3 regions of the Thalassospira sp. MCCC 1A02898 genome follow, and region 1 is predicted to be linked to each of the others. Evidence: predicted binding sites of a transcription regulator. Region 1 holds the regulator's gene; each other region holds the start of a gene.
The links. The regulator PhoB, encoded in region 1, activates phosphate uptake and scavenging genes when phosphate is short. The targets are predictions, from matches to a motif close to TNTCATAAAACTGTCA.
Positions count from the first base shown of each region.

Region 2: AUQ41_RS09955 (alkaline phosphatase) is a predicted target of PhoB. The motif match lies at 1,986-2,001, and genes of this name have one in related genera.
Region 3: AUQ41_RS06935 (diacylglycerol kinase family protein) is a predicted target of PhoB. The motif match lies at 1,884-1,899, and genes of this name have one in related genera.

Region 1 covers NZ_LPXK01000011.1:49,298-53,552, forward strand. Annotated here, with positions in the region: gene pstA (phosphate ABC transporter permease PstA) at 1-201, shown strand, start outside; gene pstB (phosphate ABC transporter ATP-binding protein PstB) at 203-1,006, shown strand; gene phoU (phosphate signaling complex protein PhoU) at 1,029-1,751, shown strand; gene phoB (phosphate regulon transcriptional regulator PhoB) at 1,769-2,467, shown strand; gene AUQ41_RS11245 (cation:proton antiporter) at 2,548-4,255, opposite strand, start outside.
Region 2 covers NZ_LPXK01000010.1:173,914-178,168, reverse strand. Annotated here, with positions in the region: gene AUQ41_RS09960 (penicillin-binding protein 1A) at 1-1,839, shown strand, start outside; gene AUQ41_RS09955 (alkaline phosphatase) at 2,090-3,661, shown strand; one part of gene prfB (peptide chain release factor 2) at 3,833-3,901, shown strand; one part of gene prfB (peptide chain release factor 2) at 3,903-4,255, shown strand, end outside.
Region 3 covers NZ_LPXK01000009.1:48,025-52,279, reverse strand. Annotated here, with positions in the region: gene AUQ41_RS06940 (methyl-accepting chemotaxis protein) at 1-609, opposite strand, end outside; gene AUQ41_RS06935 (diacylglycerol kinase family protein) at 923-1,870, opposite strand; gene AUQ41_RS06930 (UDP-2,3-diacylglucosamine diphosphatase) at 2,089-3,006, shown strand; gene AUQ41_RS06925 (glycosyltransferase family 1 protein) at 3,003-4,145, shown strand; gene AUQ41_RS06920 (hypothetical protein) at 4,157-4,255, opposite strand, start outside.

The DNA.
Region 1 (4,255 bases):
GTTGCCTTTATTGTTGATATCCCGGGCGGGGCTCTTGACCCGGCAACGGTTCTGCCGGTCCAGATCTATCTGTGGGCAGACAGCCCGGAACGTGCCTTTGTCGAGAAAACCTCGGCAGCGATTATGGTGTTGCTGGCCTTCCTTGTCCTGATGAATGGACTGGCTGTGTATCTGCGCAAAAAATTTGAACGGAAGTGGTAAAATGGCTGCTGTATCCCAGAGCGCAATGACGGCGGAGCCGTCGGTCGAAAAACCGAAAATGACCGCGCGCAAGCTCGATCTTTTCTATAGCGACAATCAGGCCCTCTATGAGGTCAACCTTGATATCCCCGAACAGCAGGTAACCGCACTGATTGGCCCGTCGGGCTGTGGTAAATCCACCTTCCTGCGCTGCCTGAACCGGATGAATGACACCATTGACGGTGTGACGATCAAAGGTGACGTTACCCTGGATGGTCGCGACATCTATGACAAGCGGATCGACGTGGTTCAGCTGCGCGCGCGCATCGGCATGGTGTTCCAGAAACCGAACCCGTTCCCGAAAACCATCTATGACAACGTGGCCTATGGCCCGCGTATTCATGGTCTGGTCAATTCGCGCGATGAACTTGATGAAATCGTCATGACCTCGCTCGAACGTGCCGGTCTTCTGAAAGAAGTCAAAGATCGTCTGCAATCGCCGGCAACCGGTCTTTCCGGTGGTCAGCAGCAGCGCCTTTGCATTGCACGCGCGGTTGCCGTCAGCCCGGAAGTCATCCTGATGGATGAGCCGTGCTCGGCCCTTGATCCGATTGCGACCGCCAAGGTCGAGGAACTGATAGACGAGTTGCGTTCGAACTACACGATCGTGATCGTGACCCACTCCATGCAGCAGGCCGCCCGTGTGTCGCAGCGCACCGCGTTCTTCCACCTTGGAAAGCTGGTTGAAGTCGGTGAAACCGATCAGATCTTTACCAACCCGAAGGACGAACGCACCAAGGGTTACATTACCGGCCGCTTCGGTTAAGCGACGCCAGGAGTACGCATAAATGGCTGATGAACATACCCATATCGTAAGTTCGTTCGACGAGGAACTGACCCGTCTGAACAACATCATTTCGCAAATGGGCGGGCTTGCCGAAAGCCAGCTTATTTCCTCGATCAGATCCATCGTCAAACGCGATTCCGAACTGGCCGAGAAAGTCATCCTGTCCGATCAGCGCATTGACGTGCTCGAACAGGAAGTCCAGGACTTTGCCGTCCGTCTTCTGGCCCTGCGTCAGCCGATGGCAGATGACCTGCGTCAGGTGGTGACGGCCCTTAAGCTATCAAACGATCTTGAACGCATTGGTGATCTTGCCAAAAACATCGCCAAACGCGCGCAGGTGCTGAACCAGATCCCGCCGATCCGCCCGGTTCAGGCGATCCCGAACATGGCCAAGCTGGCCCAGGAAATCATCAAGGATGTCCTGGATGCCTATATCGAAAGCGACGCCGAAAAGGCCCATCGGGTCTGGGAACGCGATCAGGAAGTCGACGATATGTACAATTCGCTGTTCCGCGAATTGCTGACCTACATGATGGAAGATCCGCGCAACATTACCGCATCGACCCATCTGTTGTTCATTGCCAAGAACATCGAACGTATCGGTGATCACGCAACCAATATCGCCGAAACGATCTATTACCGGATCAAGGGCGAAGACCTGCCGGGGATTGACCGGCCAAAAAACGACGCAGCGAACTTCGCTGTTGTCGAACCGAATGACTGACACGGGAGCATAGGAAGATGGACCCAACGGTTCTTATCGTCGAGGACGAGGCAGCAATCGTAACCATGTTGCGCTACAACCTCGAACGCGAGGGGATGCAGGTTGTCGAAGCCGGTGACGGTGACGAAGCGTTGAAAATTCTGGCTGAAACCCATGTCGATCTGGTTTTGCTCGACTGGATGCTGCCGGTGATGTCGGGGATCGAGGTCTGCCGTCAGATCCGCCGCAAGCCTGAAAGCCGCGATTTGCCGGTGATCATGGTGACTGCGCGCGGCGAAGAGGGCGACCGGATCCGCGGTCTTGATACCGGGGCTGATGACTATGTCACCAAGCCGTTTGCCATTGGCGAGCTTCTGGCCCGTATCCGCGCACTTTTGCGCCGGTCCGGTCCGGCGCAACCACAAGGGCAGTTGATCTATTCCGACATCGAAATGGATCTCGCCGCCCACCGGGTCAGCCGCAATGGAAAATCGATCCATCTTGGCCCGACCGAGTTCCGTCTGCTGCGCTATTTCCTCGAACATCCGGGGCGGGTTTTCTCGCGCGAACAGCTGCTTAACGCGGTTTGGGGCCCGAACATCTATGTCGAAACCCGGACAGTTGACGTTCATATCCGTCGCCTGCGCAAGGCGCTCAATGACGTCAAGGGGACGCGCGATATCATCCGCACCGTCCGTGCCGCGGGCTACGCGCTGGACTCTGAAACCGCTGCCTAAGCCGGTTTAGAGCCTGATCCGATTAAAAAACCCCCGCAGCGATTTGCCGCGGGGGTTTTTGTTTTCACCGCGTAACGGCTTTACGATTTTTCTTTCGCCGGTTTGTCCGAACTCTCCGACCCTGACGGCTTGCGCTGCGGGCGCGGCGCCAGTTCGTTCATCAAAAGCATGTCCGCACGGCGGAATTTGGCGATTTCGGCATCAATATCTTCCTGCGGCACGTCGCACGCCGCCAAAACGTGATCAGATAACCGCAACCCGGTTTCCAGAACCTCCGGGATGGCCGCATCCGCCCCGTGGCGCGACAGCGGCCCGATATGGGTGATGTCTTGCGCGCGGGCAAAGATCTTCAGATGCGGGTAATGCTGGCGCAAAAGGGCGACCGTCTTCTCGGTCGCATGCGGGTTCCCCATGGCAACAACCGCAATTTTTGCCTCATCGGTGTGTGCGGCCCGGAAAGTTTCCGGTCTGGACCCGTCGGCAAAGTAAACCGGAAGGCCTTCTGCCCGACCGCGCGAAACCTGCTGTGCGTCACTATCCAGCACAATGAACGGAATGTTGCGCGTCTTGAGCAACCGGGCCAGAACCCGGCCAACGCGGCCGCTTCCGATCACCAGAACATGCTGGTGAATGCCCTCGGACTCCTCTGCAATCTTGCCAAGCTGGTCTTCTTCCTTGGGATGAAGCTTTTCCTCGATCTTGTGACCCAGGCTGATCAGGGTCGGGGTCAGCGCCATCGAAATCGCCACCACCGGGATCAGCATGGCGGCCATTTCAAGCGGCACCGCGCCATTTTGCGCGGCCAGGGCAAACATCACAAAGGCAAATTCGCCGCCGGCGGCCAAACTCATCGCCACCCGTATGGCAAGGCCGGTTTCAAACCGGATCGCACGCGCCAGAACGAACAAAACCGCCGTCTTGATCACCAGCAACAGCACCAGCCACATCAGAATGGTGCCAAATTCGTTATAAACAACGTCGGCATCAACCGACATGCCCACCGACATAAAGAACAGCGACAGGAACACGCCGCGGAACGGCGAAATGTCGGCTTCGATCTGATGGCGGAACTCGGTTTCGGCCAGCATCACCCCGGCGATAAACGCGCCCAGCGCCATCGAAAGCCCGGAAACCTCGGTCAAGGTGCTGGCGGCCAGCACAACAAACAGCGTGCCGATGGCAAACAGTTCCGGGTTCTTAAGCGACGCGATATAGCGAAACAGGCGCGGCAACACATACCGCCCGACGAGTAACAACAACGCAACCGACCCGAAACCAAGCAGGATGCTCATCCACGGGCTGGTTTCCGTGCCAGCATCACCTGCTGCCTGCACCATGATCAGGAACGGACCAACCGCCACGTCCTGCAATAACAAAATGGCAAGGGCCGCACGGCCAAACCGGGTATTGAGCTGCTTGTCATCGGAAAGCTGTTTGAGGATGATCGCAGTCGATGAAAGCGCAAGCGCCCCTGCAATCACCAAAGCCGTCGGCAGCGGGAATTCCATGACAACCAGAAGCCCCAGAAGGGCTGCCATCGATACCAGAATTTGCAAAACGCCCAGACCGGCAAACCGCCCGCCAATGACGCGCAAACGATCACGCGAAAGCTCCAGCCCGATCATGAACAGCAGGAAAACCACGCCCAGTTCGGCAACCGTGGAAATGTCTTCGCGTTCGGAAATCAGGCCAAAGCCGAATGGCCCGATAAAGAACCCGCCAATCAGAAAGCCGATGATCGAATTCGCACGCAGCTTGTGCGCAATCGGCACCGCAATGATCGCGGCA
Region 2 (4,255 bases), on a different contig from region 1:
ATCGAAGAAGCCGCATATCTGGCAGCCCTGCCGAAGGCACCCTCGAACTATCATCCGGTCCGCAACCACGACGAAGCCAAGGCACGCCGCAACTGGGTGATCGGCCGGATGCTGGAAGAAAATTACATCACCGAGGCCGAAGCACAGGCGGCATGGTCGGCCCCGCTTCAGGGCAAAAGCCGTGAATCGGTTGATACCTATCAGGCTGATTTCTTTGCCGAGGACGTCCGTCGCCAGCTTGTGGACCGTTACGGCGAAGGCATGCTGTATGACGGTGGCCTTTCTGTGCGTTCGACCGTGGTTCCGCGTTTGCAGGATATCGCCGACAAGGCACTGTTTGACGGCTTGGTCGAATATGACCGCCGCCATGGCTGGCGCGGCCCCATCACCAATATTGACCTGTCGGGCAACTGGCAGCAGGCCTTGCGCGAAGTTGAAACGCCCGCCGATATCCCGTGGGATCGTGCGGTTGTTCTTGATACCGACGCCAACGAGGCAAAACTGGGCCTGATGAATGGCGAGCAGGGCCGCATTCCGCTGCGCTTCCTGACATGGGCGCGCCCGTGGCAAAAGGGCCAGACATTGGGTGCGGTCGTTAACCGCCCGTCAGATGTCCTCAAACCCGGCGATGTCATTTACGTCAAGCATTTCGCCGAACTTGATGGCGAGACGCTTCCGCCCAATACCTATGGCCTGCGTCAGATCCCGAACGTGAATGGTGGTCTGGTGGCGATGGACCCGCATACCGGTCGCGTACTGGCGATGTCGGGCGGTTTTTCGCACGATCTGTCGAAATTCAACCGCGCGACACAGGCCCGCCGTCAGCCGGGTTCGGCCTTCAAGCCGTTTATTTATCTGGCGGCCCTGGACCAAGGCTTTACGCCGTCCACACTGGTGCTTGATGCGCCGTTTGTGATTGATCAGGGGCCGGGGCTTGGTAAATGGAAACCGGGCAACTATAGCGGCCAGTTCTATGGTCCTTCGACCATGCGCCTTGGTATCGAAAAATCGCGAAACCTGATGACGGTGCGTCTGGCCCAGACCATCGGCATGCCGACGGTTGTCGATTATGCCGAACGGTTCGGCATTGTTGATGAAATGCCAGATGTCCTGTCGATGTCGCTTGGCGCGGCTGAAACGACGGTGATGCGACTGACCGCGGCCTATGCCGAACTGGTCAATGGTGGCAAGAAAATCACGCCAACCCTGATCGACCGTATTCAGGACCGTCGCGGCAATGTGATTTATCGTCGTGACGAACGCGAATGCAGCCTGTGTCAGGATGTGGAATTCCGCAATCAGATGCCGCCTGATCTGCCCGATACCCGTGAACAACTGACCGATCCGGCCAGTGCGTTCCAGATGGTCCACATCATGGAAGGCGTTATTTCACGTGGTACTGGCCGGACAATCGCCGAACTTGGGTATCCGTTGGCTGGTAAAACCGGCACGACCAATGATTCGCGTGATGCATGGTTTGTCGGCTTCTCGCCGGATTTGGCTGTTGGCGTTTATGTCGGCTTTGATGACAACCGATCCCTTGGCGACAAGGAGCAGGGCGCAAGTGCCGCTGCCCCGATCTGGAAGGAATTCATGCGCGGTGCACTTGAAGGCACCAAAGCCATTCCGTTCCGTACACCGCCGGGCATTCGCATGGTCCGTGTTGAATCGCGTACCGGCCTTCCGGCTGGCCCGGGCGCTCAGGACGTGATCTGGGAGGCCTTCAAACCCGGCACCATCCCGGCATCAAACGACAACGTGATTGATGGCGGGTATAGCGGATCTGGCAATTCGGATAACAGCGCAGGCGCTGTGTCCGGTCCGGGTGGCATTTATTAGGCTGCGCGACAACGATCATATAGTTGCGAAATTCGCCGCTTAAATATCAACAAAGCCGGATGTGATCAGCATCCGGCTTTGTTCGTTCAGGGATGTGTTCATCTGAAAGAATTTGTTTTCAAATCAGGCCTTTCGCGACGTTGCGCTGTCATCAAACAATGACAAAACGATCAAACGGGTGACATCGCACTGTCATTTGATTTTGTCATTCTCCTCAAGGTGATTTTCATACCTTGAAGAGGGTTTCGTTATGTCGTTTCGACTTTCCCGCCGCAAATTTCTTGCCACCAGCGCAACAGCAGGTGCCGCATCCGCCATGGGTGGTTTCTTTATGCCATCTATTTCCCGTGCTGCTGATCGCCCGATGATTACCCATGGGGTGCAAAGTGGTGATGTGACCGCCAATACCGCCTGCATCTGGGGGCGTGCGGATCGTGCATCACGCATGATCACCGAAATCGCAACCACCGAAGGCTTCAAAAATTCGGTCCGCATCCCGCATGTCGATGTACTGCCGGAACGTGATTTTGCCGGCAAGCTTGCACTGGCGGACCTGCCCGCTGGGCAAGATGTTTTTTACAAGATCCATTTTGAAAACCTTGATGACGCACGCGCATCGTCCGAGCCGATTATTGGCCATTTCCGCACTGCACCGGCGGCGAAACGCAATATTCGGTTTGGCTGGTCAGGCGACACGGCCGGGCAGGGCTGGGGCATCGATGAAGATCGTGGCGGCATGAAAACCTATGCCACCATTGCCAAACACAACCCGGATTTCTTCATCCATTCCGGTGATACCATCTATGCCGATGGTCCGTTTGCCGAAACCCAGAAAACCCCGGATGGGCAGATTTGGAAAAACATCACCACCGAAGACACCGCCAAGGTTGCCGAAACCATTGACGAGTTTCGCGGCAACTACAAATACAACATGCTTGATCAGCATCTGCGCGAATTCAACCGCCTGATCCCGGTCTATTATCAATGGGATGACCACGAAGTTACCAACAACTGGTATCCGGGCGAGATGCTGCTTGGCGATGATCGATACACTGAAAAATCAGCATCCCTTCTGGCAGCAAGGGCAAACCGTGCATTCCGCGAAATGTTACCCGTCACCGAACACGCATCCGAGCCGGGGCGGGTGTATCGCAAAGTATCTTATGGTCCGTCCTTGGAAATCTTCTTCCTCGATATGCGGACCTATCGCGGCACCAACGATGCCAATAACAGTGCAACACCGACCGACAATACCGACTTCCTTGGGCGTGCGCAGATGGAATGGCTTAAGCGCGGCCTTTTGAATTCCAAGGCGACCTGGAAAGTCATCGCGGCGGACATGCCGATTGGCATGATTGTCTATGATGACTGGAAAAACAAAAGCACGTTTGAAAACCTTGCCAATGGCGATGGTGCACCTGCCGGACGTGAGCTTGAAATTGTTGAACTGCTGCGCTTTATCAAGAATGCCAAAATCAACAATACGGTCTGGCTGACGGCCGATGTGCATTACACCGCTGCCCATTACTATGACCCGAACAAGGCGCAGTTCCAGGACTTCGAACCGTTCTGGGAATTTGTATCGGGCCCACTGCATGCCGGGACCTTTGGCCCCAGTGACATGGACAACACATTCGGTCCGCAGGTGAAATTCACCAAACACCCAACCAAGGAGCAGGGCGTTAACCTGCCGCCATCCTATGGTTTGCAGTTCTTCGGTCTGGTCGATATCGATGCCGAAACCGAACAGTTCCGCGTGTCGCTTCGCGATGTTGCCGACGAGGAACTTTATACCGTAACGCTTGATCCTGTTTTGGGCTGATCCCCTATCAGACCATCGGAGCTTTGTTGCGAAACCCGGCACAAATTCTGTGTCGGGTTTTTGCATGGTTGCAGGGGTTTCAAGCGGGACAAAAACTGTTATAAGCCACGCCGACATTGCTACATCAAACATGTGGCAAAACAGATTTTCAGACGAGTAACGGAGACATCAATGCGCGCCGAAGCACAGGCATTGGTCGATGAAATCAAGCAGTCGATGGCACTGCTGAGGAGGCATCTTTGACTGGGATAACGCTCTTAGACGCCTCGACGAACTGAACGCACTTGCCGAAGACCCGACCCTTTGGGACGATGCGGCAAACGCGCAGAAAGTCATGCGTGAACGTACCCAGCTTGATGACGCCATCAATGGTTATAAAAAGCTCGCCCAGGAGCTTGAAGACAGTGTTGGTCTGATCGAACTCGGCGAAGCCGAAGGCGACAACGAAACCGTCGAAGAGGCCGAAGAGGTTCTGCGCTCGATCCGCGACATCGCGGCAAAGCGGGAACTTGAGAGCCTGCTTTCGGGCGAGGCCGATGGCAACGATGCCTATCTTGAGATTCATGCCGGCGCTGGCGGGACCGAGGCCCAGGA
Region 3 (4,255 bases), on a different contig from region 1:
AAGCTTTGCAAATTCATCGGCGGATTTGGCGCCAAAGCTGTCATCCTGACGGCCAATCAGGATATTGGCATACAACCTTGCCAGAAGTGCATGTTCACGTGCCGCGACTGAGCGTTTGAGGAGTTCAAGATCGCCGGTATTCTGCGCATGGGCAACAAGCTTGTCGAGATCGGCAACGATCTTGATCCCGTCAGGTTCAAGGCGATCCAGGATCAGGGAATGGTATTCGTCGCTCAGGTTTTTGGCCGAGGCGAAGCTTGCCAGATAGGCATCAAGCTCTTCGGCGATGTGTTCAATGCGGCTTCGATGTTGTTCGCCAATGAACTTCTCACGGGCGTCATCAAGCATCAGATCAAGCTGCTTGGCATAGGTGAACACGGCTTCGGCATCTGCCGGATCAGCCGTATTGGCAAATTCACGCGCGTGACTGTTAAAGCGTAGGAACTGCGTTTCAATCTCGCTGATCAGCGCGGCTTCTTCAACATAATGGGCATATTCATCCACATCGTGTGAAACAGCAACAAAGGTGAAATACGCAAAGGCAAGTGCCGAAATGAGAATTGCCAGCACCACGGCAAAACCAGCCAGAATTTTTGTTTTTATCTGCATGTCAGCCAACACACCTGAGTTGAGAACCAAAGCAGAGGACCCCGAAACCATCGTCAATCTCCCTGAATGGCGATGATCTTCATCAACGCTGTTCGTCAAATTTCGAAGCAAGTTTCGCGATTCAAAATCCACCCAAATTCCCTCTGATCGGGAGGTACAAGTCACGCGCACTACGTTAAAATCAAGGTGGGGAACAGAAATACAACTTCAAGGACCCGTTGATAATTCATCATGAGTACTTGAAAAATCCCGAAAGTCCGGGCATTTGCCCGAGGCAACCGAACAATCCGTGTAACGACTTTGGGGTGTGCTTTTAATCCGCAGCGATCCGAAGCAGATCAGGTGATGGGTGATCGGTCTTCGAAGACAATTCGGCATAAGCCGGCGGCACCATCAATCGCACAGGATAGGGGGACAAGCTGATCTCGCACGGCAGCTTACCGGCACTTTCCCCGTCAATCTGAAGCGGGGCCGGGCCGCAATGACTGGTGATCGTGATGCGCTCTGCCCGAACCACCGAAACGTCGCTTTGGGCATGCAACCGATTAAGTGTCAGTGCCAGACCATAACGTGACAAGGCCCCGATACCGTTGCCTGGCATCAGCACCACATCAAGGCTGTTGGCGGTCAGGCTGGCATCGGGCGAAATGACAAATGCCCCGCCATAATGTTGCGCATGGGTTACAACCACGCCCGACACCCGATAATTTTCCCGACCGATACTGACTTCAAAATCACGATGACGCGGGAAAAAGATGTTGCGAAGGCCTTCCAGAACATAGGCCCCCTTGCCAATCAGGCGCTTGAGCCGCAGCGAAACATTGGCGACCGTATCGGCATCGGCCCCCATGCCGACCATCAAAAAGAACGCCCGGCCATTGACCAGTCCTGGACGGACCCAGACCATACCGGGATTGTTGATATAGTCGGCAATTGCGCGTGCCCGGATTTCAAGCCCGACTTCAACCGCAAGCACATTGGCCGTTCCAAGCGGGATGATGCCAAGTGGCGGGACCTCGTGCCCGTCAATCTGGGCATCAAGCAATCCGTTTAATGCCTCGTTAAGCGACCCGTCGCCACCGGCAACAAACAAACGTTGATGGGCACGGACCTTGCGGGCCAGTTCACGGGCGTGACCGGGATGGGTGGTTTGCAGCAACTCCACCTTGATGCCGGCATGTTGCAATATCTGGGATAAAAACCGCTGTTTATTGCCACCGGCCCGTGGATTGAAGATGACAGTCACATCCGCATCGGTCATTTGGACCCACTTCTGAAATAAAAATGAAATAAATTTTTCACAGCATCTACCATATGAAATAAAACATGTAACAGTTGCTTTACAGAACTGCGAAATTTCTGTGAACGGGTTATATAATCGAACGATTTGTTTTAAACCGATACTGGCTTGGAACAGTATTCGGCAAGACAAACTGTCGAATTCCAGCCATCCTTTTGGCAGGATACGGAGGAGCGGCAATGACAGCGATGACGCTGCAACCGCATTACCGCACGGTCTGGATTTCAGACGTCCATCTGGGGACACGTGGATGTCAGGCAGACCTTCTATTGGATTTCCTCAATGAAGTGACGGCAGACACTTATTATCTGGTGGGTGACATTATTGACGGCTGGCGCCTTAAGAAAAGCTGGTACTGGCCGGAAAGTCATCATGCCGTGATCACGACAATCATGGAAAAGGCAAAGAATGGCGCCAAAGTCATCTTCGTCCCCGGGAACCATGATGAATTCGCCCGCGAGTTTGTCGATATGACTTTTGGCCATGTCGACGTTAAAATGAACGATATCCACGTCACCGCCGATGGCAAGCGCCTTTTGGTCATCCATGGCGATGAGTTTGACGGGGTCGTCAAATACGCCAAGTGGCTGGCCTATCTGGGTGACACCGCCTACAACCTTGCCATTACACTCAACCGCTATTTCAACGGCGTTCGCCGTCGGCTTGGTTACGGATACTGGTCGCTTTCGGCTTATCTTAAGAACCGAGTAAAGAACGCGGTTCAGTTCATCTGCAACTTTGAAAATGCCGTCGCCCACGAAGCCGCCAAACGCAAGGTGGATGGCGTGGTTTGCGGCCATATCCATCACGCCGAAAAACGCAAGATCGGCGATGTGCTCTATTGCAATGATGGTGATTGGGTTGAAAGCTGTACGGCCCTTGTCGAAGACAAGGAAGGCAAGCTTGAGCTGCTGCACTGGGCCGAAATGCGCCAGATGGCAATGAGCCATTCAAGCCCCGGTCACGATGCGGCAAGCGCCCCGTCGCTTGGCCTTGGCAAATTGATTTCCATGTTTCGTATCGCCCATGAAGCGGGCAACTCTGCATCGGGCTCTTCGAAAAAGGGCAATGATGCACCGATTGGAAAGACTGCATGAAAATACTGATCGTAACCGATGCCTGGTATCCGCAGGTCAACGGTGTTGTCCGTACCCTTGAAACCGTACGGGGCGAGTTGGGTGAGATGGGACATGACGTGCATGTCATCTCGCCCGATCAGTTTAAAACCATCCCCTGCCCGACTTATCCGGAAATCCGGCTGGCGCTTTTTGCCAAACGCAAAATGGCCAAGATGATCGAAGCCCTTCATCCGGTCGCGATCCATATTTCCACCGAAGGCCCGCTGGGTCAGGCCGCACGGGCCTATTGCCTTAAGCGTGGCATTCCGTTTTCGACCGCCTATCACACGCGCTTCCCGGAATATATTCACGCCCGCTGGCGCCTGCCGCTTTCGATCCTTTATCGCGGCATGAAGCATTTCCACGGCAAATCGCAATCCGTCATGGTGGCAACCGAAACCCTGCGTCAGGAACTCTCCGACTGGGGTTTTAACAACCTGCAAATCTGGTCACGCGGTGTGGATCTGGACCTGTTCCGCCCCCGCCCGGACGCCAGTTTTGGCGATTTCCCAAAACCGCACTGGCTGTTTGTCGGCCGGGTTGCGGTAGAAAAGAATATCGGCCATTTTCTGGATCTTGACCTGCCGGGCACAAAGTTTGTCGTTGGCGATGGCCCGCAGCTAAATGAGCTCAAGGGCAAGTATCCCAACGCGCAGTTTCTCGGCAAAAAAATTGGTGAAGAACTGGCAACGGCCTTTGCCGCAGCCGACGTCTTTGTCTTCCCCAGCAAGACGGATACTTTCGGCCTTGTGATCCTTGAAGCCCTGGCATCGGGCACCCCGGTCGCGGTTTTCCCGGTTCAGGGACCAGCCGATATCGTGCGTGGCACCAAGGCCGGCGCCATCGATGCCGACCTGCGCGAGGCCGCCTTGGCCGCGTTGGAACTTAAAAGTGACGATGCCCGCGCATTGGCCGAACAATATAGCTGGCGCAATTCCGCCAACCAGTTCTTGCACAATCTGGCACCGTTTTCCGGTGGGTTTGATGGCGTTGAGGCAACCCGTATTTCACTGGATGACGCGGCAAACACCAGCGCAGCAACATCAAAGGTCGCAGAACCGGATCACGCGCCTGAGACCGCCGCAGGCAAGGCACCTGTTGGGCAACCAGCCCAATAGGTCGCGCCTGATCAGCGATAAAGGCTTTTTCGCAAGGTGCGATATGCCCAAAGACCGTTGAGCGCATCCGTACCCAGCCAGCGACGGAACGGGCGGAGCATCAGATAGAC